DNA from 2 places in the Flavobacterium pisciphilum genome. Region 1 is predicted to be linked to the other one. Evidence: riboswitches for the same ligand, from Rfam matches in the RefSeq annotation. Region 1 holds a riboswitch; the other holds the start of a gene.
What was found. A riboswitch is a leader RNA that binds a small molecule or an ion and turns the genes downstream of it on or off. The one in region 1 is predicted to bind cobalamin.

Region 1 (5,665 bases):
CTTCCTTGTCCATATCTTCTTGCGAGATATTATCTATGCCTTTATACTTTTTAGTACTGTGCAAATGATGCAATATGGCTTCGACTATAATTACAGCTCCATCTACTATCAAACCAAAATCAAGTGCACCAAGGCTCATTAGATTACCACTTACTCCAAAGGTGTTCATCATGATAATTGCAAACAGCATCGCCAAAGGAATAACTGATGCTACTATAAACCCTGCTCTTAAATTTCCTAAAAATAATACCAGTACCAAAACAACTATCAAAGCTCCTTCGATAAGGTTTTTTTGAACTGTACCAATAGCATTATCAACCATTTTAGTACGGTCTAAAAAAGGTTCTATTTTTAAACCCTCTGGCAAAATTTTCTCTATTTCGGCAACACGTTTCTTTACATTTACAATAACATTATTGGCATTTTCCCCCTTAAGCATCATCACAATTCCACCTACAGACTCTCCAAGATCATCTGTGGTTAAAGCACCATATCGTATCGCCGAAGACATTTTTACATCGGCAATATCTTTTATAAGAATTGGGGTTCCTGCTTGGGTATTTTTTACAATAATATTCTGAATATCACTTATATTCTTAGTAAGACCTACGCTTCGAATATAAAGCACTGTGGGACCTTTCTCAATATAAGCCCCACCTGTATTTTCGTTATTACTACTCAATGCTGTAAACACTTCTTTTATAGTAAGGCTTTGAGCCTTTAATCGTGCTGGATTTACTGCAATTTCATATTGTTTTAATTTCCCACCAAAAGTAGCTACATCGGCAATTCCGGGAGTTCCTAATAACTGCCTTCTAATAGTCCAATCTTGAATGGTTCTTAAATCTTCGAGAGAATATTTGGCTTCATAACCCGGTTGTGGTTTTACAACATACTGATATATTTCGCCCAATCCAGTTGTAGCTGGTGCCATTTCGGGTGTGCTGGCATTTTCATCTATCTCGACTTTTTGCAAACGCTCAGCAACTTGCTGACGTGCCCAATACACATCGGTATTGTCATCAAAAACGATAGTAACTAACGAAAGTCCGAAGCGAGAAATACTACGGCTTTCTTTCAGCTGCGGAATATTACTTATTGCCTGCTCTATCGGAAAAGTTATAAGACGCTCTACGTCTTCTGCCCCCAAGGATGGAGCGGTTGTAATAATTTGTACTTGATTGTTTGTGATGTCTGGAACGGCATCAATAGGTAAACGACTCACTTCATACACACCATAGATAATCCATAGCAATGTAAAGACGCCAATTACCAGTTTATTCTTAACTGAAAATTGTATTATCTTATTAAGCATAATTTGATTTAATTTTAGAAATAATAATGCTATGGCTAAAACATAGAACATGTCTTAACCACAATAAAAAATTTGAAAATCAAATTATACTATAGGAGGCCTGAATAAAGAGAATAAAGCGGGGTTAGAATACAAATTGCATGTATATGGAATGCTATTAGTCTGTGTTAGACTACTAACAAAAGGGATGTAACAGGCATGTTTATCTGTAGGAATAAATACAAGGTGTAATGAATAACCACTTATATTTTTAAAAGGAAGTTGCATATCACGGTCACCATCATCATCATCTAGATCGTCACCCCAATAATGCATTTCTAAAAAATCAATAAAACTTACTTTACTTATTTCTGTATGCTCTTTAAAATGCTGAAATAAGACAGGCAATTTATAAAACTGCTGAAAAACACCAATATTAGAGGCTATTAAAAAAATGAATATGTAAGTAATAATCTTTTTCACATCACAAATTTAGCTTTTATACCTAAATGATTCTTAGCAATAGTCATAGATGAGCAATTTTTATCATTCCACAAAGACAAACAAAACAAAATTACTTTTTCAATACATAAATTCATAAAAACATACATTATTACAACTCATAAAAACATTTTAACACAATTATCTCAACCATAAATATTTTAAAGTCTTACATCCAAAATGAATTTGGTGGTAATGCAATTTTCGCTTTCTCTCTTAAAATTGTTTCTACCTATATTTTCTTTACATTTGCCGAAATCTGGTGCGCCATAAAAAGCACTTAATAGGGAATTCGGTGAGAATCCGAAACAGACCCGCTGCTGTAAGCTCCACAACAAAGTTTTTGAAAAGTATATCCACTGTTTTTAATGGGAAGGATTTCAAAAATGGAACAAGTCAGAAGACCTGCCAGATACTATAATGTTTGACGCTTTCGTGGAATAAAGCTAAGGACAATACTGATTTTGTGCGCTTTAATGCGAACAGTATCATTGTTCTCTTATTTCCATTGGCGTTGTAATTATTTGCTTTTACACAAATAAATCACAATTAAATATGGAAAAAAATCCTTCTAAAATTTTAAAAACTGCCTTACTATCAATTCTCTTGCTCGGCTTTATTGCTTGTGAATCTGATAAAGAAGAAAGTCTGGAAAATGAAAATCCTTCTGAAGTACTCGTAGGATCATACACTATCAACCGTTTCAACGTTCTGAATATTGATCCAAAACTATCTAGTAATTCTCAGCTTACATGGAGTATTAAGGATTCTATAATCTCACAAAGCGCACAGCTCGATTTTATTAGTCCGTATTTAAAAAACTATCCGTTAACTTTAAAGGTAGTAACCAATGGAGTTGTAAAAACATACACCTCAACTATCAATGTAACCAAAGAATCAAAAAGTTACAGCAAATACATCGCTAATGTATTTGACTTCCGCCCTGCTGTGGGTCAATTCACTAATGAAATTCCGATTTATTCACCTGGAAATACAGCAACCAATCTTATCACTGCAGCAAAAAATGCACTTGTTGGGTCAAAAGCAACCATGATTTCTCTAGGTGGTTTTGGAGGTTACGTCGTATTTGGTTTTGATCATACCATTCCGAATATGAATGGAAGAGATTTTAAGATTTTAGGGAATGCTTTTTGGGGAAACGCAGCCAATGAGTCGCGCTCTGGATCTTGTGAACCGGGGATTATTCTAGTAGCTTATGACAAAAATAAAAACGGAAAACCTGATGAAGACGAATGGTACGAAATCGCAGGAAGTGAATATTTTAAAAATACTACAATCAAGAATTACACGATTACTTATTTTAAACCTGATGCCAACAAAGCGCCTGTTGCAGGAAATGAATTTTGGCAAACTGATATAGAATATATTAAATGGCAAGACAACCTTGGAAATTCAGGTTATAAAACACAAAGCACGTTTCATAGTCAAAGTTATTATCCGCTTTGGATTGCTGAGGCTTCATACAACTTAACAGGAACAAAAATCGAAAACAATTTTTACGATCAGAGCGGAACTGGAAACTATTGGGTAGGTAAATCGTTTGATTTTGGATATGCTGATAATGCTCCAAATAATGATGAAGGATCTAATATTGATATTTCATGGGCAGTAGACAAAGACGGAAAATATGTAAAACTTCCCGGAATCGATTTTGTTAAAGTATATACAGGAATCAATCAGGAAGCTGGCTGGTTAGGAGAAGTCTCTACAGAAGTTTCTGGTGCCTATGACTTGTATCTAAATTAAAACTAACCGATAAAATTTCAACTTAAATACATGAAACAAATTTACTTTTTAAGAATACTGTTGCTTTTTACATTTCTTACCAATGCACAAATAAAAGTGCAGGGCGTAATTAGATATGATCTAAAGCAAAATCCAACCGCCAAAACTGTAAACAATAAAAGTGTAGCCACTACTACAGATTTTGACGCTATTAAGTATTGGGTGGGCACAGGAGCCAATAAAGCGGCGTTGGTTATACAATGGAATGATGGTAAAAACTCGGATGCTTTGGTATGGGGTTACCGATGGGATGGTACTGCAACTGGTGTAGATATGGTAAAAGCAATTGCAAAAGCAGATCATCGTTTTTATGCACTACAATATTATTCTGGACCAGATCTTGGAACTGCTATTGGAGGATTGGGTTTTGACCTAAACGGCACAAATACAATCGGACTTTACAAAGACGGAAACGTAATCTACCCACACTATCCTGAAAATGGTATTGTAAATACATCAGGGTATGATTTTGACAGTTACACAGCTATAGATGCTGCAGATCACTGGCAATCAGGATGGGCTAGCAATGGATATTGGTCTTATTGGGTAAAAAACCCTGCAGATACAGATTTTGATTATTCTTCTTTGGGAGCTACCAGTCGTGTTTTAGAAAATGGTTCTTGGGATGCTTGGACTTATAATCCTTCTTTTGAACAATTTCCTATTGCATCAACACTTACTCCAGTAACTCCTTATGTTAGCGCAACTGATTTTACCAAAGGATACTTTATGGTAAATGAAGATTGGTTTGGTCATACCAATGGATCTGTAAATTTTATCAATGCTAATGGAGATATCAACTATCGTGTGTATAGCACTGCCAATAATAACGAAACTTTTGGAATAACTACACAGCACGGAACGATATATGGTGATAAATTTTATTTTGTTTCGAAACAAGCTGGAGATAGTGGAATATTGGTTGTTGCCAATGCTAAAACAATGCAAAAAATTGCAACATTTAATACTATCGGTGGAGACGGACGCTCTTTTTTAGGAGTGAATGAAAACAAAGGATATATAGGAGCTTCAAACGGAATTTATCTATTTGATATTGCTAACATGCAGGTAGGAAATGGTATTTCGGGAACAACAGGCGCTGGACAAATAGGAAGCATGATTCGTACCTCACAATATGTATTTGCCACTACACAAAATAAAGGAATTTTGATAATTGATCCAACCACAAATACTGTAATTAAGACTATTACAGGTGGATTTCAGTCGGTTGTTCAAGCTAAAGACGGAAGCGTTTGGGCTATTCAAAATCAAAAATTAATCAATATTGATGCAACAACTTTTGCAACTACAGAATATGCCATTCCAACTACTAAATATTTTACTTCTTGGGGAGCATGGAATGCAGGAAGTTTTACCTATAGCAACCAACAAAATGCTTTATACTGGATTAACTCTATTAGTTCTTTTACTTCAGGCTCACAGATTGTACGATTTGATGTTGCCTCTAAAACATTTAATGAAAATTTTGGGGCAATTCCGGGGCAAACAACTCCTTACAGACAGATTCCTTATGGTTCGGCATTGCGTATCGATCCGATTTCGGATGAATTAATTTTAAATACTACAGAAAGTGGTTTCTCGTCACATTTTCAGAAAAACTGGATTCATACTTATGCTAGCACTGGAACTTTGACAAATACAAAAATCTTAAATGACTATTACTGGTTTCCATCAGTAACCGTATTCCCAGACAATAGCGCTCCAGTTGTGAGTACTACGCTACCCTCTCAAGTGTCAATAAAAAGTGCAACAATAATAGATTTGAAAACTGTTGTTTCTGATACTGATAACTTGTCTGCTGCTATTGTAAAATCGATTAAATCAAATAATAATCCAGCACTAATATCTGCTGTTATTAATACTAAAGACGAGTTGGTTTTAACACCTCAACACTTAGAAGGAGAAGCAACTGTTGTAATTAGCTTTAATTCTAATGGAAAAGTAGTAGAAAAATCAATTGCGGTCACTGTCACAAATACTTTAGGAACTGATACGTTTGAGAGAATAGAATTTACGATCTATCCTAATCCTGTTTCTGATGTT
Region 2 (5,665 bases), 5.2 Mb from region 1:
CATTCAATAAAATTGAACAAATGCAAAAATCAAATCAGTATTATATTCTGGATTGCGGCACTGAAGATGAGCAAATGATTGAGATGAACAGAGATTTTCATAAACTCTTGAACAATCAAAAAGTAGAACATCTTTATATTGAATCTCGCGGAGGACACGATACTAATTATTGGAGTAAAGCATTATCAAATCAATTAGCATTATTTGAAAACTATTTTGGTACTGAAAAATTATAAATTATGTTGTTTTTAAGGTATACTAAACACCATATTTTAAAGGATAATTCATAAAACTAAAAAGACACTACAGATTTGCGATTGCAAATACGACGTAGTGTCTTTTTTGAGTAAATAATCTATTGTAATGTTGTACTATGACAACACAGTTGTTTCAATAGACGCCGTTATAATTGAATTAATAATGGACAAGGTAAGTGGATCTTGCTCTCCTGAAAAGAAGGCATCCAATACTTCTTGGAAAATTGGATTACTGTTTTCTACCAAAGTAAAAAGTGTCATCGATGAGCGTAATTTTCGCGCTTCTAATTCTCCTAGAATTGATTCAGCAGATTTCATTTTGAAAGTCAATATCAATTCCGAAATCTCGATAAGGTGTTTTCCTAAAATAGGATGTGCAATAAATTCTGTTGCTTCTTTTAAATCTGTAATAGCATAAAATTTGGCAGTATCACTAGTTCCTAATCCCGCAATTTGAGGAAAGATAAACCACATCCAGTTCGTCTCTTTTTTCCCTTTTTTAATTTCAGAAAGAGCGGTAAGATAAAGGTGGTTTTGTGCTTCTAAAAAGCGGATTAAATCATTGTTTGAATATGCCATTGTAATGTTAGATTGTGTAAAAAAAGGGTGCAAAAGTATTAAAAAATATAGGCAATTCCTAATGAAAGATTCAGACAGTGTGCGTTTTATGACTAAGTTGCGTAATATCTTACTTAAATTGACTTGGGTTATAACTTCTGTTTGTAGATGAAATTCTACAATCCAATATGTCCAATTATTATTTTTTATTATCTCATTTCAGGCCTAATTTTAAGCATTTATTTATTGGCTTTTTTTGTTAAAAAACGCATTGAATATCTGGCTTTGGTAATTTATACATATCACATTATTCTTTATGATTTTATTACAAAAATTATAATTTTATTAGATAACAATTATTTTTTATGAAGTATAGTTATATCTTTACCTAAAATTTTGGTCTATTTTTTTCTTAAAATTAAGATAAAATAGTTAAAAGGGAATCAGGTGTAAATCCTGAACAGGCCCGCTACTGTAAGTTCTATATAAGTCTTTAAACGTTACTAATGCCACTGTTTGTTTTAGCAAATGGGAAGGTTGTTTAAAGATGGAATAAGTCAGGAGACCTGCCAAAATCACATAGTTTAAAACTTTCGAGGAACAAAGTTGAAGAACAAGAAATCACCCTATTATTTTATAATGGGCTTTTTTTCTTATGCTTCTTGATGATTATACCTCAGTAAGTTTTTATAATTTATTTAGTGATGTATAATACAAAAAAAAGTCTTTTATTCATTTTTACGTTATTTGCTCCATTTGTGCTTTATTCTCAAGCATCTAATGATAGTATACGCCCTTTAAAAGAAGTAATTCTAAAAGGAAAACCTTTCCAAGAAGTAATTCCAGTACAAAGCCTTTCAGGAAAATTACTAGAAAACTTAGCCAGTCACAATGTTGCAGATGCACTTCGCTATTTTGCTGGAACCCAAATTAAAGATTACGGAGGACTTGGAGGTCTTAAAACAGTCGATGTACGTAATATGGGTACGCATCATGTAGGTGTTTTTTATGACGGAATACAGTTGGGTAACGCTCAGAATGGAGTTACCGATCTAGGTAAATACTCCTTAGATGACATGGAATCGCTTACGATGTATAACGGTCAAAAAAGTGAAATTTTCCAGTCGGCAAAAGACTTCGCAGCGGCCTCAGCAATTTATTTAAAAACAAAACGACCTGTTTTTGATGATAATAAAAAGACACATTTATTAGTACGCTATAAAACGATGTCTATAAACTACAACAATCCTTCTTTTAGATGGGAGCAAAAGCTAAGTGACAAAATAAGCATGAGTGTAAGCTCAGAGTACATAAAATCCAATGGTCAATATAAATTTAGATATAAAAGAGACAATCAAGATGGTACTGTTGCCTATGATACCACAGCTACCAGACACAATAGTGATATAGCAGCACTAAGAATTGAATCAGGTATTTTTGGAAAGATAAATAACGGCTCTTGGGACGCCAAAGTTTATTATTATGATTCAGATAGGGGAGCACCAGGAGCTATTGTAGAGAATAAGTTTTCTGATGGATTTAGACAATATGACAAAAACTTCTTTGCGCAAGCCTCGATAGTAAAGGATTTTACAAAAAGGTATAAATTTCAGGCAAAGGCAAAATATGCTGATGATTACACGCATTATGTAGCTAGAGATACGACAAACATATTAGGAGAAATAGTAACCGAGGGAGCACAATCTGATGATAGCTATTATCAAAAAGAAATATACTTCTCAGCAGTAAATATGTACAGTATATTGCCTACATGGGATGTTTCTCTATCCACAGATTTTCAATACAACAAGCTAGACGCAACAAGGAGAGGAATACAAACCCAGTTTTCATTTCCGCAACGTTACACCGGATTATTTTCATTAGCAAGTTCGCTCAGACTTGGACGCTTTAAGGCTTTAGGTAGTGTAGTAGGCACTTATGTTCAGGAAGAAGTACGTTATAATGCAAAAGCGCCAGACAAAAAAGAACTTACTCCAGCATTATTTATTGGTTATACTCCTTTTAAGGATTATGATTTTAATTTAAGAGCATTTGCAAAACGCATTTTTAGAATGCCAACATTTAATGATTTGTATTATACTATGGTTGGTTCTAGTACGCTAAGACCAGAGTATATGAACCAATATGATGTAGGATTTACTTATAATTTACCTACTGGCAAAGGTTTCTTCGATCGATTTTCGATTCAGGCAGACGCTTATTATACCAATACCAAAGATAAAATAGTAGCAGCTCCAACAGGAAATCTGTTTCGTTGGATGATGACAAATATGGGACAAGTTAAAGGACATGGTATTGAATCTGTAATTAATATGGGAATGCATATTAATAAATTAAACCTGTCTACCAATCTGACCTATACATATTCAGAAAGCAGAGATTACACAAAGTTTTTAGGATTAGAAACTTCTTCTTATGGAGACCAAATACCTTATACACCATGGCATAGCGGATCTGGAATACTAAATGCTAGTTATGAATCTTGGAATTTTAACTACAGTTTTATCTATGTAGGAAAACGATACAATGGAAATGTAAACAATATTAAGGTTAATGAAGTACAACCTTGGTACACTCATGATTTATCGATGCAAAAATCTTTTGCACTCACTAATTATTTGATAAAGGGAACTATTGAAGTGAACAATGTATTCAATCAGCAGTATGAGGTTATATACAATTATCCTATGCCGGGTCGTACACTAAAATTTATAATCAGTATTGAGCTATGAAAAAGATAACAACAAAATTAGTATTAGGCTTATTTATAGCTCTTGCCTTTGTTTCTTGTAGAGAAGATGAAGTTATTTTTCTGTCCTCAGACAAAAGTGTTGCTGCTCCAAGAAGCGATGGCAATATAGAAGGTTTTTACCTTCTTAATGAGGGTAATATGGGAATGAACAGAGCAAGCATTGATGTGTTTAATTACCGAACTGGAAATTATACAACCGATGTTTATTCTGAACGTAACCCAACAGTTGTAAAAGAGCTAGGCGATGTAGGTAACGATATAAAAATATATGGCAATAAGGTTTATGCTGTAATCAATTGCTCTAATAAGGTTGAAGTAGTAGATAAATGGACTACAAAGCGCATAAAAAAAATTGACATTCCCAATTGTCGTTATATAACTTTCTATAAAAACAAGGCATACGTAAGTTCATACTCAGGCCCTGTAGCTATTAATCCAAATGCGGAGATAGGCTTTGTAGCCGAGATTGACACAACATCATTGGAAATCAAACGAAAAGTAAACGTTGGGTATCAGCCTGAACAAATGGTGGTGCATAACGGGAAATTATATGTTGCAAATTCAGGTGGATATAGAGTGCCTAATTACGACAGAACTGTATCTGTAATCGACCTTGAAACTTTTACTGAAATAAAAAAAATAGATGTAGGCATCAATCTCTATAGTATGCAAATAGACAGTAGAGGTGATATTTATGTTAGCTCTAGAGGCGATTATTACAATACACCATCAAACCTTTTTGTAATAGACACAAAAACAGATGAGAAGAAACAACAACTAGATATTCCGGTTTTAGGAATGTGCCTAGTAGATGATTTACTCTATTACTACAGTGTGTCTTGGAGCTACCTCACCAATAGCAATAAGGTGAGCTATGGAATATTAGATACAAAAACAAAAAAAATAATTAGCGATAAGATAATCACAGACGGTACAGACAAGCAAATAATGATTCCTTATGGGCTACAAGTAAATCCTGAAACAAAAGAAATATATATAACCGATGCGCAAAATTATGTCGTAACAGGTTACATCTACTGTTTTACTCCTGAAGGAAAATTAAAATGGAAGACTACTGCGGGAAATATTCCGGCACATATTGCTTTTATAACCAAAAAATAAAATAACAATACCATGAATAATAAAATAACAAAACACTTTAGAATGCTATTGCTTTTATTTATAGGAGTTCTAGTGACTAATTGTTCTAGCAGTGACGAAAGTTCTGATGATAAAAATCCTCCAACAGGTAATATTGGAAACAACGAGTTTAATGCTCAAAGAGCCACCATAGTAGCTGTAACAACAAACAGTACGGTAAGCGCCGATGCAACATATAGTTGGAGTGTAACAACAGCTGCATCAGATAATTATTCTCTAGCAAATACTTCTGCAAAAGAAGCCTTATTTGTAGCAACAGAAATTGGAATTTACGAACTGGCAGTAGTTATAAATGATAAAGGAGCTACGCAAACACAAAAGGTTAAAGTATTTGTAAGCAAAGAAGCGAAAGAATACAAAACCTTTATAGCCAAAGTATTTGATTTTAAACCAGCTCCTGGGCAATTCATAAACGATTTACCAATAGCCAATGATGGCGAAAGCTATGATAAAATTTTAACTAGAGCCAACAGTTATCTAGCGAAGAAAAATGGAGATCTAATTTCGCTTGGGGCATTTGGAGGTTATATTGTTTTTGGGTTTGATCATACTATTGCTAATGTAAAAGGCAAACGTGATTTTAGAGTTTTAGGCAATGCTTTTTGGGCAGAGGCAAATCCCAATCCAAATCAAACCATGCGTGGCGGAAGCAGTGAAGCAGGAGTTATAATGGTGTCGTACGACAAAAACAAAAATGGACTTCCAGATGATGAATGGTACGAGATAGAAGGTGGTGGGCATAAAATGGAAAAAACCATCAAAAATTATGAAATCACTTATTACAGACCTGATCCCAACAAAGTGCCAGTTCCGGGTGGAGGCACAGGCACAGTGCTTTTTACAGATATGGAATACATATTATGGAAAGACAATCAAGGTAAAACGGGTTATTTAGCACAAAATAATGCTTATAACC

Region 2: another riboswitch for cobalamin. It lies ahead of LNQ49_RS00980 (TonB-dependent receptor); the one in region 1 lies ahead of LNQ49_RS22905 (cell surface protein).

The regions. Positions count from the first base shown of each region.
Region 1 is NZ_JAJJMO010000001.1:5,371,764-5,377,428, reverse strand. Features, by position in the region: gene LNQ49_RS22915 (CusA/CzcA family heavy metal efflux RND transporter) at 1-1,315, opposite strand, end outside; gene LNQ49_RS22910 (hypothetical protein) at 1,400-1,777, opposite strand; cobalamin riboswitch at 2,039-2,222, shown strand; gene LNQ49_RS22905 (cell surface protein) at 2,351-3,562, shown strand; gene LNQ49_RS22900 (T9SS type A sorting domain-containing protein) at 3,593-5,665, shown strand, end outside.
Region 2 is NZ_JAJJMO010000001.1:218,542-224,206, reverse strand. Features, by position in the region: gene LNQ49_RS00990 (alpha/beta hydrolase) at 1-236, shown strand, start outside; gene LNQ49_RS00985 (DUF1810 domain-containing protein) at 372-836, opposite strand; cobalamin riboswitch at 1,196-1,403, shown strand; gene LNQ49_RS00980 (TonB-dependent receptor) at 1,520-3,568, shown strand; gene LNQ49_RS00975 (beta-propeller fold lactonase family protein) at 3,565-4,710, shown strand; gene LNQ49_RS00970 (cell surface protein) at 4,723-5,665, shown strand, end outside.